Regions from separate parts of the Streptomyces sp. NPDC044033 genome, predicted to be linked through region 2. Evidence: predicted binding sites of a transcription regulator. Region 2 holds the regulator's gene; each other region holds the start of a gene.

Region 1 (9,640 bases), on a different contig from region 2:
GCTGCCGCGGCGAGGCCCCACCGGACCGCCACGCACCAGCCCTCCCGCCCGCGCACGTACACGCCCACGCCACCAAGGCCCGTGCCGCCGCCCGCTCCCCCGAAAGGAACCACGCATGACCAGTCAGCCCATCCGTGCCAGAAGCAGGGCACGATGTAGGGGAGGAGGCGACACCATGACCCCCAGCACCGCCGACCACCCCCAGATGACGGTCGAGGACTTCGAACAGCTCGCCCATTCGGCCCCCGAAGCAGTGACGCTTGAATTCATCAACGGAAAGCTTGAGGTCAAGCCGGTGCCCGACGGGGATCACGGAACCATCTTCATGTGGCTGCTGCGGCAGTGCATGCAGCAGCGGCCGGAGCTGGATCTGTACCCCGAGCAAGGGCTGCAAGTCGAGACGTACCGCAAGGGCCGCGCCCGCCCGGACGGCGCGCTCGCGCCGCGGCGGCACTTCGCGGGGCAGGGCGAGTGGGCCAAGCCGGACGGCGTCCTGATGACCGTCGAGGTGACCTCCCACGACGCCGACACCGACCGCCGGGACCGCAGCGAGAAGCGGGACGCCTACGCGGCCGCGGGCATCCCCGTCTACCTGCTCATCGACCGCGACGCCTGCACCCTCACCGTGCACAGCGAGCCGGAGAACGGTACGTACCAGCAGCACCCCTCGTACGCCTACGGCACGACCGTCGAACTGCCCGCCCCCGTCGGCATCACCCTGGACACCGAGGAGCTCAAGGACTACGCCCACTGATCCGCGTACGTCCGCAACAGCCGCCTGCCTATCAGCGCACGCCCGAGCGGGCCCTCGCCCTCCTCGACCGCCAGATCGACCGGCTGTTCACCGGCCCGGACCGACTCCCGGGCCCCCGCCCGTGAAGACGGCCCGTGAAGCCGACCCGGGGCAGGACCGCGAGCCCCCGCCGGAGGTGGCTCGCGTCCCGCGCCCCGGGTCGGCCCATGGGACGCCCCGGGTCGACCCATGGGGCGGGACGAGGACCCCGTTCGCGGTCCCTCAGTCGAGGCAGAACTCGTTGCCCTCGACGTCCTGCATCACCAGGCACGACTCGTTCTCCTCGTCGGCGAGCAGCAGCCGCACGCGGGTCGCGCCGAACGGGATCAGCCGTGCGCACTCCGCCTCAAGCGCGGCGACGCGCTCGTCCCCCACGAGCCCGGTGCCGGCCCGCACGTCAAGGTGGACCCGATTCTTGACGACCTTGCTTTCGGGAACGCGCTGGAAGTACAGGCGCGGGCCCACACCCGAGGGATCCATGCAGGCGAACCCGGAATCCCGACGCTCAGGCGGCAGCGAGCGGTCGAAGTCGTCCCACGTGGCGAACCCCTCCGGCGGCGGCGGTACGACATACCCCAGCACCTCACACCAGAAACGAGCGACGCGCTGTGGTGACGCGCAGTCGAAGGTGACTTGGACCTGCTTGATCGATGCCATCGGATCACCTTAGCCACGCGTGCTGTTCACTGGGACCCCGAATGTGATCACCGCGCGGATCAGGGTCTCGCGTGACATGAGCAGCAGCGGGCGGTGGTCAATGCGAGGAGTGGACATGGGAGCTATGGCGGCGGGCACGCGGTCGGAACAGGACGGCCCGGAACAGGGGTCCGGGAAAGCGGCGGAGAAGGGCGGGAGGTGGCGGAGGGCCGGAAAGCCCGCGAAGGCGCAACGGTCGTTCTGGAAGGAACTCCCCCTGCTCGTCGTGGTCGCGCTGGTGCTGGCGCTGCTGATCAAGACTTTCCTGGTGCAGGCGTTCTCGATCCCCTCGGGGTCCATGCAGAACACCCTGCAACCGGGTGACCGGGTCCTGGTCGACAAGCTGACCCCGTGGTTCGGCTCGAAACCCGAGCGCGGCGAGGTCGTCGTCTTCCGCGACCCGGGGCGCTGGATGAAGGACGAGCCGACGCCCGAGCCCAACCTGGTGCAGAAGGCGCTGGGCTTCATCGGGCTGATGCCGTCCGCCGACGAGAAGGACCTGATCAAGCGGGTCGTGGGCGTCGCCGGCGACACCGTCGAGTGCCAGGGCACCGGCCCGCTGAAGGTCAACGGCAAGCCGTTGAAGGAGCCCTACGTCTTCTCCGGCGACACCCCGTGCAGCACGGACCCGGAGAGCCAGTTCAGGGTCACGGTGCCCAAGGACCGGCTGTGGGTGATGGGCGACCACCGGCAGAACTCGCGGGACTCCCGCTACCACCAGAACGAGGCCGGCGAGGGGTTCGTCCCCGTGAAGGACGTGGTGGGCCGCGCCATCGTCATCGCCTGGCCGGTCGACCGCTGGGACACCCTCTCCGTCCCCGGCACCTTCGACCAGAAGGGCATCGACAAGGCCGCGGCCGCGGCCCCCACCGCGGTGGCCTTCGTCGGGGCGGTCCCCCTGGTGCTGGTGCGCCGGCGCCTGCTCTCCCGCCGATCCGCGCGCCCGGCCTCCTGACGGGAGAGGCCCGCCCCGCGTCCCCTCGCAAGGCCACAAGGCCACAAGGCCACAAGGTCGCAAGGCACCAAGGCACCAACGCCCGAGGGCGGCACCCCCACACGGGAGTGCCGCCCTCGGTCCGTACAGCTATGGCCGACTGATCCTCAGGAGGATCAGAAGTCCATGTCACCGCCCGGCATGCCGCCCGGAGCGCCGGCCGCAGAGGCCTTCTCCGGCTTGTCGGCGATGACGGCCTCGGTGGTGAGGAAGAGCGCCGCGATGGAGGCGGCGTTCTGCAGCGCGGAGCGCGTGACCTTGGCCGGGTCGATGATGCCCGCGGCGATGAGGTCGATGTACTCGCCGGTCGCGGCGTTGAGGCCGTGACCCGGAGTCAGGTTGCGCACCTTCTCCACGACGACGCCGCCCTCAAGGCCGGCGTTGATCGAGATCTGCTTCAGCGGGGCCTCAAGGGCCAGCTTCACAGCGGCGGCACCAGTGGCCTCGTCGCCTTCGAGGTCGAGCTTCTCGAAGACCGACACGGTCTGGAGCAGAGCCACGCCACCACCGGCGACGATGCCCTCTTCGACGGCCGCCTTCGCGTTGCGAACGGCGTCCTCGATGCGGTGCTTGCGCTCCTTGAGCTCGACCTCGGTCGCGGCACCGGCCTTGATGACCGCAACACCGCCGGCGAGCTTCGCCAGGCGCTCCTGCAGCTTCTCGCGGTCGTAGTCGCTGTCCGAGTTCTCGATCTCGGCGCGGATCTGGTTGACGCGACCCTGGACCTGGTCGCTCTCACCGGAGCCGTCGACGATGGTCGTCTCGTCCTTGGTGATGACGACCTTGCGGGCGCGGCCGAGCAGGTCGAGACCGGCGCTCTCCAGCTTGAGGCCGACCTCCTCGGAGATGACGGTGCCACCGGTGAGGATGGCGATGTCGCCGAGCATGGCCTTGCGGCGGTCACCGAAGCCCGGGGCCTTGACGGCGACGGACTTGAAGGTGCCACGGATCTTGTTGACGACGAGCGTGGACAGCGCCTCGCCCTCGACGTCCTCCGCGATGATCAGCAGCGGCTTGCCCGACTGCATGACCTTCTCCAGCAGCGGAAGGAGGTCCTTCACGTTGCCGATCTTGGAGTTGACGATCAGGATGTACGGGTCGTCGAGCGACGCCTCCATACGCTCCATGTCGGTGGCGAAGTACGCGGAGATGTAGCCCTTGTCGAAGCGCATGCCTTCGGTGAGCTCAAGCTCCAGGCCGAAGGTCTGCGACTCCTCGACCGTGATGACGCCTTCCTTGCCGACCTTGTCCATCGCCTCGGCGATGAGCTCGCCGATCTGGGTGTCGGCGGCGGAGATGGAGGCGGTCGAAGCGATCTGCTCCTTGGTCTCCACGTCCTTGGCCTGCTCCAGCAGGGCGGCGGAGACGGCCTCGACGGCCTTCTCGATGCCACGCTTGAGGGCCATCGGGTTGGCGCCGGCGGCTACGTTGCGCAGGCCCTCGCGGACCAGCGCCTGCGCCAGGACGGTCGCGGTCGTCGTGCCGTCACCGGCGACGTCGTCCGTCTTCTTCGCGACCTCCTTGACCAGCTCGGCGCCGATCTTCTCGTACGGGTCCTCAAGCTCGATCTCCTTGGCGATGGAAACACCATCGTTGGTGATCGTGGGGGCGCCCCACTTCTTCTCTAGGACGACGTTGCGACCCTTGGGGCCCAGGGTCACCTTGACGGCGTCGGCGAGCTGGTTCATGCCGCGCTCGAGGCCGCGCCGTGCCTCCTCGTCGAACGCGATGATCTTGGCCATGTGAAGTGGTCCTCCCGGACAGAAGGGGGTCCCCCTGCTCCCTGTAAGGAGCTCGGGGGCGGATTGCTCCGGACCGCGTGGCGCCCGCGACGGACGACCTGTCGCCTTGTGGTTCCTTGCCCCACCCGGCGTACGGGCCTCACCGACCCGGTCCATTTCTGTCACTCTCACTGGGAGAGTGCTAAGCCCAATGATTAGCACTCGACCCCCGAGAGTGCAAGCGGCTTCGCAGACCCGGAGGCGGTCGGGACACGACCGGAACCCCGGGACGCACGAGGGGCCCGCACCCCGGAAGGTACGGGCCCCACATGTGAGTGAGCCGGTGGTCGATCGCGCCGAGATCAGACGGCGAGCTTGACCATGTCCGCCTGCGGCCCCTTCTGGCCCTGCGAGATCTCAAACTCCACTCGCTGACCCTCCTCGAGGGTGCGGTAGCCGTCCATCTGAATCGCGCTGTAGTGGACGAATACATCCGCACCACCGTCGACCGCGATGAAGCCGTACCCCTTCTCCGCGTTGAACCATTTGACGGTGCCCTGAGCCATGCCTAACTCCCCTATTACTGGCCCTTGCGCAGGACCGCACTTCGCGGACCCGGGTCAGACCTCACCCCCTGACAGGTGGGGGTGTGCGCCGGAACGCGTCGACCGCGGCTGAATGTATCTGCACGGATGCCGTCTGCAACAGGTCAATCGGACGAGAATTCCGACGGTGGCCGACCGGCGCTATGCGGAGAATTCCCAGCAATCCGGGGCAAGTCGGGCCGGGCATAGCGCAACTTACCCGGCAATTCGCACACAGTCTTTGCACGCAACTTGACGGGTTCTCATGTGCGTTCGGCACCGACGCCGGAGGGGGATCGTCTTCAACTGTATCGCCATTCAACAGACGGAATCGCCCCGTCCATTTCTGGCCGGGGCGATTCGCGGGCGATCCGAGATCGATTCGGGATTGCTCCGAGGGCGATTCAGGGACGCTTCGGGGACGTTTCGGGAGGGGCGACGCGGCGGGGCGACGTGGCGGGGTGGGGAGGTGCGGCGGGGAGGAACGGCGGGGAGCGCCGAGGAACCTCAGCAGCCGCCCGCGACCGCCGGGATGATCGAGATGCCCGCGCCGTCGGGCGTCGCCGCCTGGAGGCCCCCCTCGAAGCGCACGTCGTCGTCGTTGACGTACACGTTCACGAAGCGGCGCAGCTTGCCGGAGTCGTCCAGCACGCGCGCGGCGATGCCCGGGTGGTTCGTCTCCAGGGAGGCGATGACCTCGGCGACGGTCGCGCCCTCGGCCGGCACCTCGGCCTGGCCGCCCGTGTACGTACGGAGAATGGTAGGAATTCGGACATTGATGCTCATGACGGTTCCCTTCGGGGGTGGACGGGGTGGGCTGGGATGTGTCGGGGCAGCCGGGTCAGCCGGCCAGGCCGGCGGCGCGGAACGCGTCCAGGCTGGGGCGGATCGTCGCCGTGGGCCCGGTGGTCGGCGCCACCGCGTCCAGCGTCTTGAGGCCGTCGCCGGTGTTCAGGACGACCGTGGTCAGGGCCGGGTCGAGCAGCCCGCCCTCGATCAGCTTCTTGGTGACGCCGACCGTCACGCCGCCCGCGGTCTCCGCGAAGACGCCCTCCGTACGGGCCAGCAACTTGATCGCGTCCACCACCTGCGCGTCGTTGACGTCCTCGACCGCGCCGCCCGTGCGCCGGGCGATGTCGAGCACGTACGGGCCGTCCGCCGGGTTGCCGATGGCGAGCGACTTGGCGATGGTGTCCGGCTTCTGCGGCCGTACGACGTCGTGGCCCGCCTTGAAGGCCGTGGAGACCGGCGAGCACCCCTCGGCCTGGGCGCCGAAGATCTTGTACGGGCGGTCCTCGACCAGCCCGAGCCGGATCAGCTCCTTGAGCCCCTTGTCGATCTTCGTGAGCTGGGAGCCGGACGCGACCGGGATGACGAGCTGGTCCGGGATGCGCCAGCCGAGCTGCTCGCAGATCTCGTACGCGAGCGTCTTGGAGCCCTCGCCGTAGTACGGGCGCAGATTGACGTTGACGAAGCCCCAGCCCTCGCCCGCCGGGTCGCCGATGAGCTCGGAGCAGAACCGGTTGACGTCGTCGTAGTTGCCCTCGATGCCGACGAGGTCGCCGCCGTAGACCGCGGCCATGACGACCTTGCCCTGTTCCAGGTCGTGCGGGATGAACACGCAGGACTTGAAGCCGGAGCGGGCCGCCGCGGCGCCGACCGCGCCCGCGAGGTTGCCGGTCGAGGAGCAGGAGAGCGTGGTGAAGCCGAAGGCGCGGGCGGCCTCGACGGCGATGGCGACGACGCGGTCCTTGAAGGAGTGCGTCGGGTTGCCGGAGTCGTCCTTGACGTACAGGCCGCCGGTGACGCCCAGCTCGCGGGCGAGGTGGTCGGCCTTGACGAGCTTGGTGAAGCCGGGGTTCAGGTTCGGCTTCCCGGCCACGTCGGCCGGGACCGGCAGCAGCGGGGCGTACCGCCAGATGTTGTCGGGGCCGGCCTCGATCCGCCGGCGCAGTTCCTCCGGGTCGCCGGCCGGCAGCTCGTACGCGACTTCGAGCGGGCCGAAACAGACCTCGCACGCGAAGATCGGGCCGAGGGCGAACCGTTCGCCGCACTCGCGGCAGGAGAGTGCCACGGCGGGACCGAGGTCTACGGGGGTGGTGGAAGCGGTGTTCTCTGCGGCTTGCACAGCCATGGAGGCGAGGCCCTTTCTCCTCATCTTCCCCGCGACGAATCTCGCCGCGAGACGGAATTGGCACCTTCCCCACCGGGAGCCTCGCGAATATTTCGGCGAGACCGGCGGGAGGGTTGCCGGGGCTTCAACGGGCCGTTCCCTCTGCCCCTCTGGATGAGCGGTATGGCACTGGGCGGGGCCCAGGCGTTTGTCGACGCGCGACCCCGACATGCGACGGGCGTCCGCGTTGTTCAAGACTGTAACCGAAGCCATGGACGGTTGAGATAGTCGTCCGAACCGCGAGATGGATCACAAAGGAGACTTTCGACGTGCTGGAAGAGGTCGAGCACTGGCTGAAGCAGCGCTCTTGGTCCGCCGCCGACCGCCCGCTCGACCAGCTCCTCGCCGCGAAGCGTGCCGCCGGTTCGCGCGGCACGGTGAGCGTGGTGCTGCCCGCCCTCGACGAGGAGGCGACGGTCGGCGCGATCGTCGCCGCCATCCGCCGGGAGCTGATGGACGGACCCGTGCCGCTGGTGGACGAGCTGGTGGTGCTGGACTCCGGTTCCACGGACCGTACGGCCGCCGTCGCGGCGGCGGCCGGCGCCCGGGTCGTGCACCGGGACGCGGTGCTGCCGCGGCTGCCCGCCCTGCCGGGCAAGGGCGAGGTGCTGTGGCGGTCGCTGCTGGCGACCAGCGGCGAGATCGTCTGCTTCGTCGACGCCGACCTCCGGGAGTTCTCCGCGGACTTCGTCTCGGGCATCGTCGGCCCGCTGCTGACCGACCCGGACGTGCACTTCGTCAAGGCGATGTACGACCGTCCGCTCGGCGACGCTGCGGGCCAGGGCGGCCGGGTCACGGAGCTGGTGGCCCGCCCGCTGCTCAACCTGCACTGGCCGCGGCTGGCGGGCTTCGTGCAGCCGCTCGGCGGCGAGTACGCGGCGCGCCGCTCGCTGCTGGAACGGCTGCCGTTCCCCGTCGGCTACGGCGTGGAGCTGGGCCTCCTCGTCGACGCCCTGCACACCGTGGGCCTGGACGCGCTCGCCCAGGTCGACGTGGGGGTGCGCAAACACCGCCACCAGGACGGGCAGGCGCTGGGGCGGATGGCCGCGGCCATTTACCGGACCGCTCAACTGCGCCTGGCGCGCGGGCATTTGGTGCGTCCGGCGCTGACGCAGTTCGACCGGGGTGAGGACGGGTTCGTGGCGCGTACGCACGCGGTGGACACGGAGGAGCGGCCGCCGATGGGCGAGATACCGGAGTATGTGGCGCGGCGGGCGGCGTAGGGACGGGCGGGCCGGGGGCGGCCCGCAGCCATTCCGGCAACAGCCCGAGGGCACTTCAGCCCGTCCGGCGATTGAGGACCGGGGTCCGGGGCGGAGCCCCAGCGGCACCTTGGCGGCACCCCGCGGCGACCGCGAGCGCTGCCCCCGCCGCTGCCCCTGTCGCCGGCCCGGATGCCACGCCCGCGTTTGAGCGCTCAAGCCAGTGGCTAGGCTCGCCCTATGGCCTCCCAGCACGGCGCCCAGGTCCTCGTCGCGTCCAATCGCGGCCCGGTCTCCTTCTCGCGGGACGACGACGGGTCGCTCGCCGCCAAGCGGGGCGGGGGCGGGCTGGTCTCCGGGCTGTCGGCGATCGGGCCGGACACCGACGCCGTCTGGGTGTGCGCGGCGCTCGGGGACGGCGACCGGGAGGCCGTACGGCGCTCCGAGGGCGGCCATCTGCCGGCCGACGACACCGGCGGACAGCGCGTCCGGATGCTGGACATCGCGCCCGACGTGTTCGCCGCCGCGTACAACGGCATCGCCAATTCCGTGCTGTGGTTCGTCCACCACCTGCTGTACGAGACCCCGCTGGAGCCCGTATTCGACGCGGGCTTCCGGGAGCAGTGGGGCGCGTACGAGACGTACAACGCGGCCTTCGCGGACGCGCTGGCCGCCGAGGCCGCGCCGGGCGCCGCCGTGCTGGTGCAGGACTACCACCTCACGCTGGTCCCCGGCATGCTCCGCGAGCGCCGCCCCGACCTGCGGATCGGCCACTTCTCGCACACGCCGTGGGCCGCGCCGGACTACTACCGGCTGCTGCCGGACGACGTGGCGGCCCAGGTGCTGCGCGGAGTGCTGGGCGCGGACCGCGCGGCGTTCCTCACCCGGCGGTGGGCGGACGCGTTCATCGCCTGCTGCCGGGACGTGCTCGGCGCGAGCGCCGCCGACGACGGGAGCGCCGTCACCTTCGAGGGCCGTACGACGCGCATCGGCGTGCACGGGCTCGGGGCCGACGCCGACTTCCTGCGCAGGCGCTCGCACGAGGCCGATGTCGAGGAGCGGATGGCGGCCCTGCGCGAGCAGGTCGGCCCGGGCCGCAAGACCATCGTCCGCGTCGACCGCACCGAGCTGTCCAAGAACATCGTGCGCGGCCTGCTCGCCTACCGGCTGCTGCTGGAGCGGCGCCCCGAGTGGCACGGCGAGGTCGTGCACATCGCCTTCGCCTATCCCTCCCGGCAGGACCTGGCCGTGTACCGCGACTACACGGCGCGGGTCGAGACCGTCGCCGAGGAGATCAACGCGGCCTTCGGACGCGAGGGCTGGCAGCCGGTCGCGCTGCACGTCAAGGACGACTTCGCGCGCTCCCTCGCCGCGTACCGGCTCGCGGACGTCGCCCTCGTCAACCCCATCCGGGACGGCATGAACCTCGTGGCGAAGGAGGTCCCGGTCGTCTCCGACGAGGGGTGCGCGCTGGTGC
Region 2 (9,640 bases):
CACGGTGATCTTCTTCGACAGGTCCCCGTCGGCCACCGACGTGGTGACCTGGGCGATGTTGCGGACCTGGGACGTCAGGTTGGAGGCCATGAAGTTGACGTTGTCGGTGAGGTCCTTCCAGACCCCGGAGACGCCTCGCACCTGGGCCTGGCCGCCGAGGTTGCCCTCGGTGCCGACCTCGCGGGCCACGCGGGTGACCTCGTCGGCGAAGGCGGAGAGCTGGTCCACCATCGTGTTGATCGTCGACTTCAGCTCCAGGATCTCGCCCTTGGCCTCCACGGTGATGGTCTTGCCGAGGTCCCCCTGCGCCACCGCCGTCGCCACCTGGGCGATGTTGCGGACCTGGGTGGTGAGGTTGTCCGCCATGAAGTTGACGTTGTCGGTGAGGTCCTTCCAGACCCCGGAGACGCCTCGCACCTGGGCCCGGCCGCCCAGTCTGCCGTCCGTGCCGACCTCGCGGGCCACGCGGGTGACCTCGTCGGCGAAGGCGGAGAGCTGGTCCACCATCGTGTTCACGGTGGACTTGAGCTGGAGGATCTCCCCCTTCGCGTCCACCGTGATCTTCTGCGACAGGTCGCCGTTGGCGACGGCCGTGGTGACCTGGGCGATGTTGCGTACCTGCGAGGTCAGGTTGGAGGCCATGAAGTTGACGTTGTCGGTGAGGTCCTTCCAGACTCCGGACACCCCTCGCACCTGGGCCCGGCCGCCCAGCTGGCCCTCGGTGCCGACCTCGCGGGCCACGCGGGTGACCTCGTCGGCGAAGGCGGAGAGCTGGTCCACCATCGTGTTCACGGTCAGCTTGAGCTCCAGCAGCTCGCCGGTCGCCTCGATCGTGACCTGCCGCGTCAGATCGCCGCGCGCCACCGCCGTGGTCACCACCGCGATGTCCCGGACCTGCGCGGTCAGCCGCGCCGCCATCGTGTTGACCGCCTCGGTCACATCCCGCCAACTCCCCGACAGGCCCGCCACTTTGGCCCGGCCGCCGAGCCGCCCCTCGGTGCCGACCTCGCGGGCCACCCGCGTCACCTCGCCGGTGAACAGCGACAGCTGGTCCACCATCTTGTTGACCGCGCGGCCCAGCCGCCGCAGATCGCCGCGGAGCGGGCGGTTGCCGTCGTGCAGGTCCACGCGCTGCGTGAGATCGCCGCCCGCCACCGCGTCCAGCACGCGCGTGGCGTTCGCGGCCGGGGTGACCAGGGCGTCGATGAGGATGTTGGTGGCCTGCACGCTCATCGCCCAGTGGCCCTGCCCCGGGCTCGGCTCCACCCGCTCGTCCAGCCGGCCCTGCCGCACCACCTCTCGGCGCACGCGCGTCAGTTCGTCCGAGAAGTGTTCATTACGAGCCACTACCTGGTTGAACGCGGCGGCCAGTTCTGCCAGCACGCCACTCTGCGCACCGGACATCCGCACCCGGAAGTCGCCGTCGCTCAGAGCGGTCAGCGCGCTCAGCAACGGGCGCAACTCGGAGGCTCGCACCCACTGGCCCTGCGTGTCCCCCGCAGCGATAACTGCCGTCGGAACAGCGGTTTCTCCACTCATGGCGACCCACTTACGTAACTCGGTGCATATGAGCGTGGTCAGTCTGTCACTCTGTCGGTGTCGGAAACGGCACTATGCCGGAACTGGTCAGGAGCTACCCGGTGGCTACATCATCTTCTGTTCAATGGGGTGCGGCAGAGCCGCACGGGGTCCATTCACGCACCGTTCCCGGACACGCCGAGACGGCTGGATCCAGCCAGCTTGGGGCCGGCCCCGACGCGACCGCCCTGGATGTGGCCGCCCTGGATGTGACCGGCCCGGACGCGGCCGGCCCGGAGGAGGCCGTCCTGAACGCGCCCGGTCCCGACAAGCCCGGTCCCGACAAGCCCGGCCCGGGCGCCGCCGCCCGTATCGTGCCGACGGCCCGTACGCGACTGCCCGGGAACTCCCTCGCGCCCCTGGCGGCCCGACAGTTCGTACGGGCCGCGGTCGCCGACTGGACCTCCCTCGCCCTCCCCGCCGCGGACGAGATCACCGACCGGCTCACCGAGGACGCCGTCCTGCTGGTGAGCGAACTGGTGACCAACGCGGTGGTGCACGCGGGCACCTCCGTCGAACTGCGCTGCACGCTCGACGACGGAGGCGGCGGAGAGCGGCTGTCCTCCCTCTGCGTCGAGGTCACGGACTACCACCCCGCCCGGGTGCTGCGGGCCCGGCCGCCGTGCGACTTGGACGACGAGCTTCCGCGCACCGGCCACGGCCTGCGGCTGGTCGCCGAGTGCGCCGAGTCCTGGGGCACGACGTACCACCGCACGAGCAAGACCGTCTGGTTCCGGCTGCCCGCCGTGCCCGGCGCCCAGCCGCCGCCCGAGTCCGCCGTCACCGCGGGCGACCAGGCGCTCCTGCGCGACCTGCGCGTCGCCGAGATCCTCGCCCCCTCCCCGCGGCGCGCGGGCGCCGGTCCCGCCGAACCCGACTGGATCAGCCACGGCGCGCTCTCCTTCCTCGCCGAGGCGTCCGACCTGCTCGCCGGGCAGTTCGACGAGGACATGCTGGCCTCCCTCGCGGCCCAGCTCCTCGTGCCCCGGCTCGCCGACTGGTGCGCGGTCTGGCTCGACACCGACGGCCATGTGCCGCGCCTGTCCCGCGTCTGGCACACCAGCGAGAGCCGCATCGAAACGCTGCGGATCGCCCTGGAGAAGGACCCGCCCCGGCCGCCCGCCGCCGCCCTCGGCAGCGCCGTCTCCTGGCCCTGGCCGGGCGAACCCGGCGCCTACGGACCCGGCGGCACCGCCCTCGCCTGCCGGCTGGTCGCCGGAGGCCGTGGCGTCGGCACGATATTGCTCGGCCGGGCCGGGCTGACCCGCACGCCCGACGAAGTCGTCGGCCTCATCGAGGACTTCGCGCGCCGCGTCGCGCTCTCCATCGCCTCCGCCCGGCAGTACACCCGCCAGCTCACCATCAGCCAGGTCCTCCAGCGCGGGCTGCTGCCCCGGTATCTCGCCGACATCCCCGGCGTGGAGTCCGCCGTCGTCTACGAACCGCGCGGCGACACCTGCGCGGGCGGCGACTTCTACGACGTCTTCGCCCCCGGCGGGGGCCGCTGGTGCTTCGCCCTCGGCGACGTGTGCGGCAGCGGCCCGGAGGCGGCCGTGGTCACCGGGCTCGTACGGCCGTGGATGCGCACGCTGGCCAAGGAGGGGTACGGAGTCGGCGAGGTGCTCGACCGGATCAACCGGATGCTCGGCGAGGACGCGGTCGAAGGGACCGTCGGAGCCGTGGGAGCCGTGGCGGCGGCGGGCGGCCCCGGCTCACCCGTCGAGCTGCCCGGGGACGACGGCCCGGACCACGGGGCACCCCGCTTCCTGTCCCTCGTCTACGGCGAGATGACCCCGCTGGGCCCCGGTCTGGGCGTCCGCTGCACGCTCGCCAGCGCCGGCCACCCCCTGCCCCTGATGCTCGGCTCCGACGGGATGGTCCTGCCCGCCGCCGGCTCCCAGATGCTGCTCGGGGTGATGGAGGACGCCACCTATGTGAGCGAGACCTTCGACCTCGCCCCCGGGGACACGCTGCTGTGCGTGACGGACGGGGTGACGGAGCACCGGCGCGGACCCGAGCTGGCGGAGCTGTTCGACGACGATGACGGGCTGGCGGCGGTGCTGGAGGGGTGCGCGGGGCTGAGCGCGGGCGGTGTCGCCGAGCGCATCCGGCGGGCGGTCCACGATTTCGGGGCGACCCCGCCCGACGACGATCTGGCGCTGCTGGTGCTGCGCGCGCGGTAGTGGAGGCGCGGCTCGGCAGGGCGCGGGGGCCGAGGCGGCAAGGAGCCGGGCGGGGCCGACCCGGGGCGGCCCGGCCGGGCCCCGAGGAGCGCCGGGACGGCGTGCGCCGGGCGAGCGGCGGCGAAGCCGGTCGGCAGGCCGCGGCCGTGCCGGTCGGCAGGCCGCGGCGACGCTGGTCGGCGGGCCGCGCCGATGCCGGACAATGGAACCCATGCCTTCCGTACTGCCCGATGGTGAGCCCGTGCCCGACGACGGGGCGCTGCCCTCGCACGCCCTCGCGGGGGCGGCGGACCGGCCGCTGGGGTTCTACCTGCATGTGCCGTACTGCGCCACGCGCTGCGGCTACTGCGACTTCAACACCTACACGGCGAACGAGCTGCGCGGCTCCGGCGGCGCCCTGGCCTCGCGCGACAACTACGCCGAGACGCTGGCGCGGGAGATCCGGCTGGCCCGGAAGGTGCTCGGCGACGACCCCCGCCCGGCGCGGACCGTCTTCGTCGGCGGCGGCACCCCCACGCTGCTGCCCGCCGCGGACCTGGTGCGCATGCTCGCCGCGATCCGCGACGAGTTCGGGCTCGCGGACGACGCGGAGATCACCACCGAGGCCAATCCGGAGTCCGTCGACCCGGCGTACCTGGCGGAACTGCGGGCCGGCGGCTTCACCCGCGTCTCGTTCGGAATGCAAAGCGCGCAACAGCACGTACTGAAGATCCTCGACCGCACGCACACGCCCGGCCGGCCCGAGGCGTGTGTGGCCGAGGCGCGCGCCGCCGGGTTCGATCATGTGAACCTGGACCTGATCTACGGCACGCCGGGGGAGAGCGACGCGGACTGGAAGGCGTCCCTGGAGGCCGCGATCGGGGCGGGCCCGGACCACGTCTCCGCGTACGCGCTGATCGTCGAGGAGGGCACCCAGCTCGCCCGGCGCATCCGCCGCGGCGAGGTCCCGATGACCGACGACGACGTGCACGCGGACCGCTACCTGATGACGGAGGAGACGCTGTCGGGCGCGGGTTTCGGCTGGTACGAGGTGTCGAACTGGGCCACCACGCAGGCGGGCCGCTGCCGCCACAACGAGCTGTACTGGCGCGGCGCCGACTGGTGGGGCGCGGGCCCCGGCGCGCACAGCCACGTGGGCGGCGTGCGGTGGTGGAACGCCAAGCACCCGGGCGCGTACGCCCAGGCGCTCAGCGACGGCCGCTCGCCCGGCGCGGGCCGCGAGCTCCTGTCGGCGGAGGACCGCCGCGTGGAGCGGATCCTGCTGGAACTCCGGCTGAGCGAGGGCTGCCCCCTGGACCTCCTCGCCCCGGCGGGGACCCGCGCCGCCGCCCGCGCCCTCGCGGATGGGCTGCTGGAGCCCGGCCCGTACGAGCGCGGCCGGGCCGTGCTCACGCTGCGCGGCCGGCTGCTGGCGGACGCGGTGGTACGGGACCTGGTGGACTGAGCGGCGCACCGCCCCGGCTTGCCCGGTGGGCCCGCCGCCCCGCCCTGCCCCGAGGCCCCGCCGCCTACCCCGTCCCGAGGCCCCGCCCCCGCCTGCCCTGTGGCCCCGCCACCTACCCCGTCACGAAGACCCGCCGCCTACCCCGTCACGAAGTCGATCAGCTCCTCCACGCGGCCCAGCAGCGCCGGTTCCACGTCCTTGTAGCTGCGCACCCCGCCGAGGATGTGCTGCCACGCGGCGCCCGTGTTCTCCGGCCAGCCCAGCGACCGGCAGACGCCCTTCTTCCAGTCCTGGCCGTGCGGAACCGACGGCCAGCCCGCGATGCCGACGGAGGCCGGCTTCACGGCCTCCCAGACGTCGATATAGGGATGACCGACGACGAGAACGTTCGCATCCGTGACTTCGGCCGCGATGCGGGACTCCTTGGAGCCCGGCACCAGATGGTCGACGAGCACGCCGAGCCGCGCGTCCGGCGCGGGGTCGAAGTCGCGGACGATGGCGGGCAGATCGTCGATCCCTTCGAGGTACTCGACGACGACGCCCTCGATGCGCAGGTCGTCGCCCCAGACGCGTTCGACCAGCTCGGCGTCGTGGCGGCCCTCGACGTAGATGCGGCCCGCGCGAGCCACGCGCGCCCGCGCGCCCGGGACGGCCACCGATCCGGAGGCCGTACGGGCCGGGCCCCGCGCGGCCGACCGCTGCGGCCGTACGAGCGTGACGACGCGCCCCTCCAGCAGGAACCCGCGCGGCACCATCGGGAAGACCCGGTGTTTGCCGAACCGGTCCTCCAGCGTGACGGTCGGCCCCTGGGCCGTCTTCTCGCACCGGATCACCGCGCCGCAGAAGCCCGTGGTGACCTCCTCGACGACGAGGTCGGGATCGGCCGGCACCTCGGGCGCGGGCGCGGTCTTCTTCCACGGGGGTGTCAGGTCGGGGCCGTACTCTCTGCTGCGCATCCGCCAGACGATAGGAAAAGTGGCGGGAAGCGCGTCACGACACGCCGAAGCGGGTCGCCAGAGCGTCGCGTTGATCACGGACGAAACGGGCATTCACCACGGCGCCGTGCCCCGGGACGTACCGCGCGTCATCGCCGCCGAGCGCCAGCAGCCGGTCGAGGGCGGCCGGCCACTGCCGGGGCCGGGCGTCCGGCCCGGCCTGCGGTTCGCCGGACTCCTCGACCAGATCGCCGCAGAAGACGACCTCCGGCGGGCCCGTCACGCACACCGCCAGATCGTGCGCGGAGTGGCCCGGTCCGACGTTGGCGAGCAGCACCTGCCGGCCGCCGAGGTCGAGCGTCAGCTCGCCGCTCACCGTGTGGTGCGGTCGTACGAGCAGGTCGGCCGCCTCCCCGGCGGCGGAGGCGCTCACTCCGTGCCGCTCCGCGTCCTGTCGCAGCGCGTCCTTCGCGCCCGCGAGGTGATCGTCGAGCCCGACCGCGCCGTACACCTGGACCCCGGCGAAGGCGGCCGTGCCCAGCACATGGTCGAAGTGCGGATGCGTCAGAGCGATATGCGTCACGGGACGGCCGAAGAGCCGCCGCACGTCGCGGCGGATCCCCGCACCCTCACGCAGCGTCGACCCGGTGTCGACGACCAGTACGCCCGTATCGCCGAGCACGGCCCCGACCGTGCAGTCCCATCCCGGCAGCCTGCGCCGCACGACCCCCGGCGCGAGCGTCTCCCAGTGCGCCTCTTCCCAACTGCTCTCCATACCCAGACGCTAGCGGGAGCGCGATACGGTTGCCCGTCGGACCCGTCCCACCGACGGGCCCGCCCTTGCCCTGGTCGTGGCACCCGGCCGTACACTGGCTGAGAGTGGCTGGCACTCGTGACCATGGAGTGCCAAGCGGGTGCCGAGTGAGAGACAGGGGAAAGTCCCCGGTGGACGGCTGGACGGGAGGTGTGCGCGATGCTGAACGACCGCAGGCTTGAAGTGCTGCGCGCCATCGTCCAGGACTACGTGGGCACGGAGGAGCCAGTCGGCTCCAAGGCGCTCACCGAGCGCCACCGGCTGGGCGTCTCCCCGGCCACGGTGCGCAACGACATGGCCGCGCTGGAGGACGAGGGCTTCATCGCCCAGCCCCATACGAGCGCCGGGCGCATCCCGACCGACAAGGGCTACCGGCTCTTCGTGGACAAGCTGGCGGGCGTCAAGCCGCTGTCGACACCGGAGCGGCGGGCCATCCAGAACTTCATGGACGGCGCCGTCGACCTGGACGACGTGGTGGGGCGCACGGTCCGGCTGCTCGCGCAGCTGACCCGGCAGGTCGCCGTGGTGCAGTACCCGTCGCTGACGCGCTCGACCGTGCGCCATGTGGAGTTGCTCTCACTGGCTCCGGCCCGCGTCATGCTCGTACTGATCACCGACACCGGACGGGTCGAGCAGCGTATGGTCGACTGCCCGTCGCCGTTCGGTGACACGGCGCTCGCGGATCTGCGGGCGCGGCTCAACAGCCGGGTGGTCGGGCGCCGGTTCGCGGATGTGCCGCAACTGGTGCAGGACCTCCCGGAGTCCTTCGACGCGGAGGACAGAGGAACCGTTTCGACGGTGCTGGCGACTCTGCTGGAGACCCTGGTCGAGGAGACCGAGGAGCGGCTGATGATCGGCGGCACCTCCAACCTGACTCGATTCGGGCATGATTTCCCGTTGGTGATCCGGCCGGTGCTGGAGGCGCTGGAGGAGCAGGTCGTGCTCCTCAAGCTCCTCGGCGAGGCCAAGGATTCCGGCATGACCGTACGAATCGGGCATGAGAATGCTCATGAAGGGCTGACGTCCACATCGGTCGTCGCCGTCGGTTACGGTTCGGGCGACGAGGCAGTCGCCAAACTCGGCGTGGTCGGACCGACCCGCATGGACTACCCCGGAACGATGGGAGCGGTACGCGCAGTGGCACGTTACGTCGGACAGATCCTGGCGGAGTCGTAAGTGGCCACGGACTACTACGCGGTCCTCGGCGTACGGCGGGACGCCTCGCAGGACGAGATCAAGAAGGCTTTCCGGAGGCTGGCGCGCGAGCTGCACCCGGATGTGAACCCGGATCCGAAGACCCAGGAGCGGTTCAAGGAGATCAACGCCGCTTACGAGGTGCTGTCGGACCCGCAGAAGAAGCAGGTCTACGACCTCGGCGGCGACCCGCTCTCGCAGTCGGCCGGCGGTGCCGGGGCAGGCGGCTTCGGCGCCGGCTTCGGAAACTTCTCCGACATCATGGACGCCTTCTTCGGGCAGTCGTCGCAGCGCGGCCCCCGGTCGCGCACCCGGCGCGGCCAGGACGCCATGATCCGGCTCGACATCGACCTGAGCGAGGCCGCGTTCGGGACGACGAAGGACATCCAGGTCGACACGGCGATCGTCTGTGTGACCTGTAGCGGCGAGGGCGCGGCCCCCGGCACGTCGGCCCAGACCTGCGACATGTGCCGCGGCCGCGGCGAGGTCTCGCAGGTCACCCGGTCCTTCCTCGGACAGGTCATGACCTCGCGGCCGTGCCCGCAGTGCCAGGGCTTCGGCACCGTGGTGCCGACCCCGTGCCCGGAGTGCGCGGGCGACGGGCGCGTACGCTCCCGCCGCACCCTCACGGTCAAGATCCCGGCCGGTGTCGACAAGGGCACCCGCATCCAGCTCGCGGGCGAGGGCGAGGTCGGCCCCGGCGGCGGCCCGGCCGGCGACCTGTACGTGGAGATCCACGAGACCCCGCACGCGGTCTTCCAGCGGCGCGGCGACGATCTGCACTGCACGGTCACCATCCCGATGACCGCGGCCTCCCTGGGCACGAAGGTGCCGCTGGAGACGCTCGACGGGATGGAGGAGGTCGACATCCGGCCCGGCAGCCAGTCCGGCCAGTCGATCCCGCTGCACCAGCGCGGCATCACACATCTGCGCGGCGGCGGGCGCGGTGACCTCATCGTGCACGTCGAGGTGCTGACGCCCAGCAAGCTCGACCCGCCGCAGGAGGACCTGCTGCGGCAGCTCGCCAAGCTGCGGGGCGAGGAGCGGCCGACGGGCGAGTTCAAGCCGGGGCAGCAAGGGCTGTTCTCGCGGTTGAAGGATGCCTTCAACGGCCGGTAGGAATGCGCGGAAAACCCCTGTGACGGCCGTTGGGAGAGTGCCCCTGACGGCCGTCGGGCGGGCGCCTTCATGGGGCGTTGGGCGGAATGGTGGGGCATACCCGTCGATGACGAATCATCGTGGAGGGCGTGACACTATGTGGTCATGCCCTCTGCTCTGACCGATCTTTACCGATACCCGATCGTGCAGGCCCCCATGGCGGGTGGCGCTTCCTCTCCCACACTGGCCGCTGCCGTCGGCGAAGCGGGCGGCCTCGGCTTCCTCGCCGCCGGCTACAAGACGCCGGAAGCGATGTACGAGGAGATCAAGCAGATCCGCAGTCTGACGGACCGGCCCTTCGGCGTGAACCTCTTCATGCCGCAGCCCTCCGTCG
Region 3 (9,640 bases), on a different contig from region 2:
GATCCCATTCTCGCAGCGACTATTTTCTATACGCGTATAATAATATGCCGGACGGGGCGGCCCGCGAAGTGGCGCCCGAGGTGCGACGGAAGGGGACGGGTGTGAGCGACGAGGCCCGGAATACGCGCTGGCTACTGGTGGTGGCGCTCACCGTGCAGTTCACGGTGGCGCTGGACATGGCGGTGGTGAACGTCGCGCTGCCCGACATGAAAGCGGACCTCGGCTTCACCGCCGAAGGGCTGCAATGGGTCGTGAACGCCTACGCGCTCGCCTTCGGCGGCCTGCTGATGCTCGGCGGCCGGCTCACCGACACGGTCGGGCGCCGCCGCACCCTGATGGCCGCGCTCGCCCTCTTCGGCCTCGCCGGCCTCGGGGGCGGCCTGGTGTGGTCGCCCGGCGGGCTGATAGCCGCCCGCGCGGCGCAGGGCGTCGCGGCCGCGGCCCTCGCGCCCGTCGCCCTCGCCCTGATCACCGTCACCTTCCCGGCCGGGCCGGCGCGCTCGCGCGCGCTCGGGCTGTGGGGGATGGCGGGGGCCGCGGGCGGCGCGATCGGGGTACTGGCCGGCGGAGTGCTCACGGAGGCCGCGGGCTGGCGGACGGTGCTCCTGATCAACGTGCCGATCGTCGTGTTCGCCTACGCGGCGGCCCGCCGCTCGGTCCCCGCCGACCGGCGCGTACGCCCGGCCCCGCGCCTCGACGCGGGCGGCGCGCTGCTGATCACGCTCGGCATGATGGTGCTGGTCCTGGGGGTCGTACGGACCGAGACGCACGGCTGGGGCTCCGCGATGACGATCGGCACGCTCGCGGCCGCGGCGGTGCTGCTGGCCGCGTTCGCCGCCGTCGAGCTGCGGGTGGGCCAGCCGCTGCTGCGGATGGGGCTGCTGACCCACCGGCCGGTGCTGGCGGCCAACCTGTTCATGCTGCTGCTCGCGTCCGGGCAGTTCGGCGCCTTCTACTTCTCCTCGCTCTACATGCAGCAGGTGCTCGGCTACGGAGCCACCGCCACCGGCGTCGCGTTCCTGCCCTTCTGCGTCGGCCTGGTGGCCGGATCGCTCCTCGCGCCGCGTCTCATCGCCCGGCTCTCGATGCGCTGGACGCTGGTCGTCGGCGGGGCGCTGGGCGCGGCCGGGTTCGCCTGGCTGGCCGGGGCGGTCGGCGTCGACGGCGGCTTCGCCGACTCGATCCTCGGCCCGTTCCTGCTCGCCAGCTTCGGCATCGGGATGTGCTTCGTGCCGCTGGGCACGGCCGGGACCGAGGGGGTCGCGGCCGCGGAGGCGGGCATGGCCTCGGGGCTGCTCAACAGCTCCCGGCAGATCGGCGGTTCGGTGGGGCTGGCGGTGCTCGTCACCGTCGCCGCGGGGGCCGCGGGCGGCAGCCGCGTCGAGGCGCAGGCCAACGGGTACGCGACCGCTTTCGGGGTGGGCGCCGTGCTGCTGGCGGCGGCCGCGCTGACGGCGCTGCTGCTCCCGGCCCGTACGGGCATGGGAACGGGTGCGGGCACGGGTACGGGCACGGGGGAGACCCGTGCGCATGAGGCGGCGGTGTCCGAAACTCGACCTTCCTGACAGGGGCCGGGGCGCCGGATGCCGGGCGCGGATCGCCGGTGACCGAGTCCGGCCCCAAGTGCGATGGCACACAGGAGAACGCGCCGCGCTGAGCGTATTCTTGACCCTGGACGAAGCGATGTCAGGGCTCACGCGGAGTTCCGCCGTGGGCCGCGTGGACGGGGAGGGCGGTCTCGCGGATGCACTGGTTCTGGTGGGTGTTCATCTTCTTCGCCCTGGGCGGTTTCACCAAGCTCGCCGACACCGCCCGTACCGCCTTCCGTATCCGCCACGAGCGGAAGTTGGAGCTGCTGGAGTCAGGGCGGCGCGAGCGGCAGGCGGAGCGGCAGGCCGTCGAGGCGGCGAACAAGCAGCCGGAGCCGGTCTGCGGCTGCCGGCACCACCTCGCGAAACACGACAAGCAGGGCAAGTGCCATGAGGCGGTCGAGGTTCCGGTCGCCTGGGACGCGGAGAAGCAGCCGGTGCGGTACGAGCCGGGCGTCTGCAACTGCCAGCAGTACGTGGGCCCGCAGCCGCTGACGACGCTCTACGCGCAGGACCTCACGGACCTGGCGTAGCGGGCCTCCGGGTCTCCGGGCCACCGGCTGATCAGCCCTCGGCCGGCCGGCCCAGCAGCATGGCGGGCGCGCCCGCCACACGGGTCAGGAAGATCACGCAGGAGTTCGGCCCGGAGGGCTTGAGCTTCCTGCGCAGCTCCTCGGGCTCCACCGCCGAGCCGCGCTTCTTGACGACGACGACCCCGATGCCGCGCTCACGGACGATCGCCTTCAGCTTCTTGAGGTTGAAGGGCAGGACGTCCGTGATCGCGTACGCGGTGGCGTAGGGCGTCGGCCGCAGCTCGTCCGCCGTCACATAGGCGATGGTCGGATCGATCAGCCGGCCGCCCACCTGCCGCGCGACGTCCGCGACGAGGTGGGCGCGGATGACCGCGCCGTCCGGCTCGTAGAGATACCGGCCGACCGGCCCCGGCTCGGGGTCGGGCAGGCCCGCGCCGAGCAGGGTGTACGGGCCGGGGAGCAGCGTCGCCCCCCGCGCGCCCGGCGCCTCGGCGCCGAACCAGAGCACGGCCTCCTTCACCTCGCCGCCGTCCGAGATCCACTCGGCCTCCGCCTCGGCGGGGATGATCTCGTGCGGGATGCCCGGTGCGATCTTGAGCGCGGCGTACCGGGCCGTACGGGCGGCCTCGACGGCCCAGGACAGCGGCGGTGAGTACGCCTCCGGGTCGAAGACGCGGCCGCGGCCACCGCGCCGGGCCGGGTCCACGAACACGGCGTCGTAGCCGGAGGTGTCGACGTCGGCGACGTCCGCGTGGCGCACCTCGATGAGGTGGTCCAGGCCGAGGGCGGCGGCGTTGGCCCGTACGACCTCGCAGGTCAGCTCGGACCGGTCGACGGCGAGGACCGGGATGCCGGCCCGCGCGAGCGCGATGGCGTCGCCGCCGATGCCGCAGCACAGGTCGGCGAGGCTCCGTACGCCCAGCTCCGCGAAGCGCCGCGCGCGGTGGGCGGCCACGGAGGCGCGGGTGGCCTGCTCCACGCCGTCGGGCGTGAAGTACATGCGGTACGCGTCCTCGGCCCCGAACTTCGCCACCGCCCGCTGCCGCAGCCGCGCCATGCCGAGCGCGGCCGAGACCAGCTCGGCGGCGTGATCGCGGCGCAGCCGGGTCGCGGTGGCCAGCTCCTGGGCAGGATCATGATCGCGCAGGACCGCCAGCAGCCGCTGCCCCTCATCGGTGAGGAGCGAGGCGAAAGGCGCGACGCCGGACGGATCAGAAGCGGAATTCGGTACAGACACCCTGCCATTCTCCCCGCCCCCGTCCACACGCCATGCGAGAGCGCCCTGCAACGCCGACCGCCAGGCACATGGACACAACCGAGGCGGGCGCGGACAGCCGCGGCCCCGCCGGGGTGGGGGGAGGCGACCCTTGGCCCCGCTGGGGGTGAGGGTGCAGGTGGTCCCGGTCCCACCGGGGGTGGGGGGAAGGCGGCCCTGGCCCCACCGGGGGTGAGGGTGCAGGCGACCCGGCCCCACCGGGGGTGAGGTGCAGCCCGGCCCCACGGGGGGTGAGGGTGCAGGCGACCCCGGCCCCACCGGGGGTGAGAGTGCAGGCGATCCCGGTCCGCTCGGCACGCGGTAAGCAGCTCAGTACCGCCCGGTATGGGCGGGTGGCAGGCGCTCCCGGCCTGCTCGGTGCGGGGGTGCGAGCATCCCGGCCCGCCCTGACGCGAGAGCCCCACGTATTCAAGCCCGCCCGGCACGTGAGGCCGGCAACCCAGCCCTCCCCGGGGTGGCCCGGGGTGCAGGCGTCCCGTGGCCGCGCCGGTGCGCGAGTGCGCGCATCGAACTCGCTCGGCACACGGGTGCCGACAGCCGTGGCCCGCCCGGCGTGCGGTGGCAGGCAGCCCGCGCCGGAGCGTGAGCCCGCGCATCCAAGCCCGCCCGGCGTTTGAGGGCCGGGGCCCGGGGCGGAGCCCCGGCACGTACCGGCACCACCCACCCCCACAGCCCCCGTTGCGTTGCGCAGAACTGCGCCGCATTGGCACTCCGCTTGACCGAGTGCTAACCGCGTCATAGTCTCGCATCTGGCACTCTCCACCAGGGAGTGCCAAACACAGCGACGGGCTGATCCGGCACCCGCGACGACGGATCACACCTGGTCGCCACCTCAGACAATTAACCCCGTGAGATCTCCGAAGGGGGAGGTCGGATCGTGACGACCGCCAGCTCCAAGGTTGCCATCAAGCCGCTTGAGGACCGCATTGTGGTCCAGCCGCTCGACGCCGAACAGACCACGGCCTCTGGCCTGGTCATTCCGGACACTGCTAAGGAGAAGCCCCAGGAGGGCACTGTCCTGGCCGTGGGCCCGGGCCGCTTCGAGGACGGCAACCGTCTTCCGCTCGACGTCGCCGTCGGCGACATCGTGCTCTACAGCAAGTACGGCGGCACCGAAGTGAAGTACAACGGCGAGGAGTACCTCGTTCTCTCGGCCCGCGACGTGCTCGCGATCATCGAGAAGTAATTCACCGAAGTTTGCCTGATCTGCGCCCCTGGTCCCCGCGTCTGAAAAGCCGGGCGCCCGGGGCGCAGTTCGTTTGAGCGATAGCGGTCACCGCTGCGTGGCCGGGGATCGCAACGAGAGGACTTGAAGCAACTCATGGCGAAGATCCTGAAGTTCGACGAGGACGCCCGTCGCGCCCTCGAACGCGGCGTGAACAAGCTTGCCGACACCGTCAAGGTGACGATCGGCCCCAAGGGCCGCAACGTCGTCATCGACAAGAAGTTCGGCGCCCCCACCATCACCAACGACGGCGTCACCATCGCCCGCGAGGTCGAGATCGACGACCCGTACGAGAACCTGGGCGCCCAGCTCGTGAAGGAGGTGGCGACCAAGACCAACGACATCGCGGGTGACGGCACCACCACCGCCACCGTGCTGGCCCAGGCGCTGGTCCGCGAGGGCCTGCGCAACGTCGCCGCCGGCGCCTCCCCGGCCGCCCTGAAGAAGGGCATCGACGCCGCGGTCAAGGCCGTGTCGGAGGAGCTCCTCGCGACCGCCCGTCCGATCGACGACAAGGCCGACATCGCCGCCGTCGCCGGGCTGTCCGCCCAGGACAAGCAGGTCGGCGAGCTCATCGCCGAGGCGATGGACAAGGTCGGCAAGGACGGTGTCATCACCGTCGAGGAGTCCAACACCTTCGGCCTGGAGCTCGACTTCACCGAGGGCATGGCCTTCGACAAGGGCTACCTGTCCCCGTACATGGTCTCCGACCAGGAGCGTATGGAGGCCGTGCTCGACGACCCGTACATCCTGGTCCACCAGGGCAAGATCGGTTCGATCCAGGACCTGCTGCCGCTGCTGGAGAAGGTCATCCAGGCCGGCGCGTCCAAGCCGCTGCTGATCATCGCCGAGGACGTCGAGGGCGAGGCGCTCTCCACCCTGGTGGTCAACAAGATCCGCGGCACGTTCAACGCCGTGGCCGTCAAGGCCCCCGGCTTCGGCGACCGCCGCAAGGCCATGCTCGGCGACATCGCCACCCTCACCGGTGCGACCGTCATCGCCGAGGAGGTCGGCCTCAAGCTCGACCAGGCCGGTCTGGACGTGCTGGGCACCGCCCGCCGCGTGACCGTCACCAAGGACGACACCACCATCGTCGACGGTGGCGGCGACTCCGCGGACGTCACCGGCCGCGTGAACCAGATCAAGGCCGAGATCGAGTCCACGGACTCGGACTGGGACCGCGAGAAGCTCCAGGAGCGCCTCGCCAAGCTCGCCGGCGGCGTCTGCGTGATCCGCGTGGGTGCGGCCACCGAGGTCGAGCTCAAGGAGAAGAAGCACCGTCTGGAGGACGCCATCTCCGCGACCCGCGCCGCGGTCGAGGAGGGCATCGTCTCCGGTGGCGGTTCCTCGCTCGTGCACGCCGCGAAGGTCCTGGAGAACTCCCTCGGCAAGGAGGGCGACGAGGCCACCGGTGTCGCCGTCGTCCGCCGCGCCGTCGTCGAGCCGCTGCGCTGGATCGCCGAGAACGCCGGCCTGGAGGGCTACGTCATCACCTCCAAGGTCGCCGAGCTCGACAAGGGCCAGGGCTTCAACGCCGCGACCGGCGAGTACGGCGACCTGGTGAAGGCCGGCGTCATCGACCCGGTCAAGGTCACCCGCTCCGCGCTGGAGAACGCCGCGTCCATCGCCTCGCTGCTGCTCACGACCGAGACCCTGGTCGTCGAGAAGCCCGCCGAGGAAGAGTCGGACGCCGGTCAGGGCCACGGCCACGGTCACTAGTGACACGCGGTCGCTGACGCGGCCGTAGCGCGCGGAGGCCCGGCGCCCCTTCGGGGGAGCCGGGCCTCCGCGCGTCGTTCGCCGGGGCGGCTCCGGGGCGTACGTCCGTAAGGCTGGAGCCGCCGCGGAACCGCCGTGGAGCCACCGCGGTCCGTACGCGCGTACCGCTGGGGCCGTGTCGCCGCCGGAGCCGCGTCGCCGTCGGCGCTACTGCGGTCCGTACTTGCGGCCCGTGGACGACGACACCCGGGAGAGTGCCCCGCGCGGCGCGATCTTCATCAGGCCCGACAGCGCCTTGTACCGCGGGTCCGGCACGGACAGCGACTTGCCGCGCGCCAGATCCCGCAGCGCCGCGTCGACCAGCTTGTCGGCGTCCAGCCACATCCACGCCGGGATGTTGCCGGTGCCCATGCCCGCCCGCTCGTGGAACTCGGTCCGTACGAAACCGGGGCAGAGCGCCATCAGCCGCACCCCGCTCCCGGCCAGATCCCGCGCGGCGCCCTGGGTGAACTGCACGACCCATGCCTTGCTCGCCCCGTACGTGCCGCGCGGCACGAACGCCGCCACCGACGCGACGTTCACCACCCCGCCGCGCCCCCGCTCGCGCATCGAGGCCGCCGCCGCGCTCGTCAGCCGCAGCACCGCCTCGCAGTGCACCTTGAGCATCGTCAGTTCGTCGGCCATCGGCACGTCGAGGTAGTTGCCCTTGTTGCCGAACCCGGCGTTGTTCACCAGCAGGTCCACCGGGTGCGTACGGTCCGCGACCCGCGCCTCGACCGCGGCGATCCCCTCGTCCTGCGAGAGGTCGGCGCGGAGCACCTCCGCCTCCACGCCGTGCCGGTCGTGGAGTTCGGTCGCCTGGTCGCGCAACCGCTCGGGGTCGCGCGCCACCAGCACCACGTTGTGCCCGTCGGAGGCCAGCCGCCGGGCGAAGGCGGCACCGATGCCGGCCGTCGCTCCCGTGATCAGTGCAGTCGTCATACGCGAACGTTAGTGCCCGGCGCGCCCTCGCCGCTCGCCGCCTGTCCGCCGCCCTCGGCCTTGCGGGCGGCGTAGTCGACGGCTTGCTGCCGTACTTCCTGGGGCAGCGCGTCGCCCGCGGCCAGGATGCTCGGCAGAAGTTCGCGTTCCGTGGTCCCCGCGCGGAAGAGGAGCGAGACCGTCACCTCGTGGTCGGGCCGGTGCACGATCTCGACGGGGTCGCCGGCGCTGATCTCGCCGGGTTCGAGCACCCGCAGATACGCGCCGGGCAGCACGGTCCGGGTGAACCGGCGCACCCAGCCCTTCTCCTGGAGCCAGCCCGCGAACGTACGGCAGGGGATGCGCGGCGAGGCCACCTCCAGCAGCAGGTCCGGGCCGACGCGCCAACGCTCCCCGATGAGTGCGCCATTGACGTCGATTCCGGTGGTGGTGAGGTTTTCGCCAAACGTGCCGGGCGCCAGGTCGCGCCCCAACTCCCGCTCCCAGAAGTCGAGATCCTCGCGCGCGTAGGCGTACACGGCCTGGTCGTCGCCGCCGTGGTGGCGCAGATCGCAGACCGCGTCCCCGGCGACGCCGCTGCCCCCGGTGCCCTTGGGGCCGGGGGCGGCCACCGCCACCGGGCCGTCCACGGGACGCTTGTCGATGCCGGTGCCGGCCTCCGCGTCGGTGTAGTCAGTGGGCATGGGCCGGCCGAGGTTCACGGTGAGCAGACGCATGGGCAGCAGGGTAGACGAAGCACCCCAAAGCGGCGAACGAATAATTTCGGCCACCCCCAAGCTGCCCTTATGCTCAACGCATGATCGAGGCTCGACATCTCAGGGTGCTGCGTGCTGTCGCCGCCGCCGGCTCATTCTCCGCGGCGGCCCGCGAACTGGGCTGCACCCAGCCCGCCGTCAGTCAGCAGATGAAGGCCCTGGAGCAGTCGGCCGGCACCCCCCTGCTGGTCCGTACGGGCCGCGAGACCCGCCTCACCGAGGCCGGCGCGGCGCTGGTGCGGCACGCGAGCGGCATCCTGTCCGGGCTGACGGCGGCGGAGGAAGAGGTCGCCGCCATCGCCGGGCTGCGGGCGGGGCGGGTGCGGCTGGTCTCCTTTCCCAGTGGCAGTTCGACGCTGGTGCCCACCGCGCTGGCCGACATGCGCGCGGCGCACCCGGGGACCCGTATCTCGCTGGTCGAGGCGGAGCCGCCGCGCTCGGTGGAGATGCTGCGCGCGGGCGACTGCGAGATCGCGCTGGCCTTCCGCTACCCGGAGGTCCGCGGCGCCGACCCGGCGGCCGACGCGGAGTGGGACGACCTGGTCGTACGCCACCTGCTGACCGACCGGCTCGTCGGCGTGGTCCCCGAGGGCCACCGGCTCGCGGGCGAGGACCAGATCGCCGTCGGCGACCTGGCCGGCGAGCCGTGGATCGCGGGCTGCCCCCGCTGCCGCAGCCACCTGGAGAGGGTGTGCGAGCTCGCGGGGTTCACCCCGCGGATCGACTTCGCGACGGACGACTATCCAGCGGTATTCGGCCTGGTCGGAGCTGGTCTGGGGGTGGCTGTGATGCCCGAACTGGCCCTGGAGACGCTGCGCCCCAAGGGGGCCCGCACGGTGCGGGTGGAGCCCGCGGTGGAACGGGAGATCGTGGCACTCACCCTGCCCGACCTGGACCGCGTACCCGCGGTCGCGGCCATGCTGGACCGCTTGGCGACGGCTGCGGCACGCTGACGCCGGGGGCGGTGGGGCTTGTGCGGACGTACGGACCGCGGGAGCTCGCGGCGCGGTGTTCGGCCGGCCTGAGACCCGCTGGACTGGCGGGGCCGCCGGGCTGGCGGGGGCCCTGGGGCCTGCGGGCCTGCTGAGGTCCGCCGGAGTGAGGTCCGCCGGAGCTACGGGCCTGCTTGGCGGGTCTGCTCGGCCGGCCGACTTGTCCGTACTGGCCCGCCGGCCTGTCCGTACCGGTCCCCGGCCTGTCCGTACCGGTCCGCCGGCCTGCCGCGCGTGCGGGCCCCGACCCGCTGTCGCACGCGTCGCACGCGTCGTACGCATTGCACGTGCCGCACGCGTCGCACGTATGCCGCCGGCGCGGCCCGTCGGCCCGGCTCGGCCGGATGGCGGATGAACGTTTCTTCAGAGGTTCGTCGCGCCGGAGGCCGCGATCACCCGGTGCCGTGCCCGGCCCATGAGCTCCTCGCGCTCGTCCTCGGTGAGCCCGCCCCAGACGCCGTACGGCTCCCGTACCGCGAGCGCGTGCGCCGCGCACTCCGAGCGCACCGGGCAGCGCATGCACACCTCTTTCGCCGAGGTCTCGCGCGCGCTGCGCGCGGCGCCGCGTTC

The links. The regulator HrcA, encoded in region 2, represses chaperone genes, less so after heat shock. The targets are predictions, from matches to a motif close to TTNGCACTCNGNNNNNCNGAGTGCNAA.
Region 1: the regulator HrcA is predicted to act here: its motif matches at 4,384-4,410, upstream of groL (chaperonin GroEL).
Region 3: the regulator HrcA is predicted to act here: its motif matches at 4,102-4,128, upstream of groES (co-chaperone GroES).

Annotation. Positions count from the first base shown of each region.
Region 1 is NZ_JBWKFF010000004.1:197,045-206,684, reverse strand. It holds gene AC07AB_RS10395 (hypothetical protein) at 1-119, shown strand, start outside; gene AC07AB_RS10390 (Uma2 family endonuclease) at 176-754, shown strand; gene AC07AB_RS10385 (VOC family protein) at 1,016-1,450, opposite strand; gene lepB (signal peptidase I) at 1,566-2,444, shown strand; gene groL (chaperonin GroEL) at 2,600-4,225, opposite strand; gene AC07AB_RS10370 (cold-shock protein) at 4,567-4,770, opposite strand; gene AC07AB_RS10365 (MoaD/ThiS family protein) at 5,296-5,574, opposite strand; gene thrC (threonine synthase) at 5,630-6,922, opposite strand; SAM riboswitch class I at 6,940-7,082, opposite strand; gene AC07AB_RS10355 (glucosyl-3-phosphoglycerate synthase) at 7,231-8,184, shown strand; gene AC07AB_RS10350 (alpha,alpha-trehalose-phosphate synthase (UDP-forming)) at 8,404-9,640, shown strand, end outside.
Region 2 is NZ_JBWKFF010000014.1:122,814-132,453, reverse strand. It holds gene AC07AB_RS24305 (HAMP domain-containing protein) at 1-1,440, opposite strand, end outside; gene AC07AB_RS24300 (SpoIIE family protein phosphatase) at 1,773-3,761, shown strand; gene hemW (radical SAM family heme chaperone HemW) at 3,964-5,205, shown strand; gene AC07AB_RS24290 (DUF3097 domain-containing protein) at 5,343-6,161, opposite strand; gene AC07AB_RS24285 (MBL fold metallo-hydrolase) at 6,196-6,915, opposite strand; gene hrcA (heat-inducible transcriptional repressor HrcA) at 7,114-8,130, shown strand; gene dnaJ (molecular chaperone DnaJ) at 8,131-9,267, shown strand; gene AC07AB_RS24270 (nitronate monooxygenase) at 9,412-9,640, shown strand, end outside.
Region 3 is NZ_JBWKFF010000015.1:22,831-32,470, forward strand. It holds gene AC07AB_RS24895 (MFS transporter) at 45-1,565, shown strand; gene AC07AB_RS24900 (hypothetical protein) at 1,745-2,122, shown strand; gene AC07AB_RS24905 (class I SAM-dependent methyltransferase) at 2,154-3,359, opposite strand; gene groES (co-chaperone GroES) at 4,276-4,584, shown strand; gene groL (chaperonin GroEL) at 4,720-6,342, shown strand; gene AC07AB_RS24920 (SDR family NAD(P)-dependent oxidoreductase) at 6,550-7,323, opposite strand; gene AC07AB_RS24925 (MOSC domain-containing protein) at 7,320-8,039, opposite strand; gene AC07AB_RS24930 (LysR family transcriptional regulator) at 8,120-9,031, shown strand; gene AC07AB_RS24935 (WhiB family transcriptional regulator) at 9,434-9,640, opposite strand, start outside.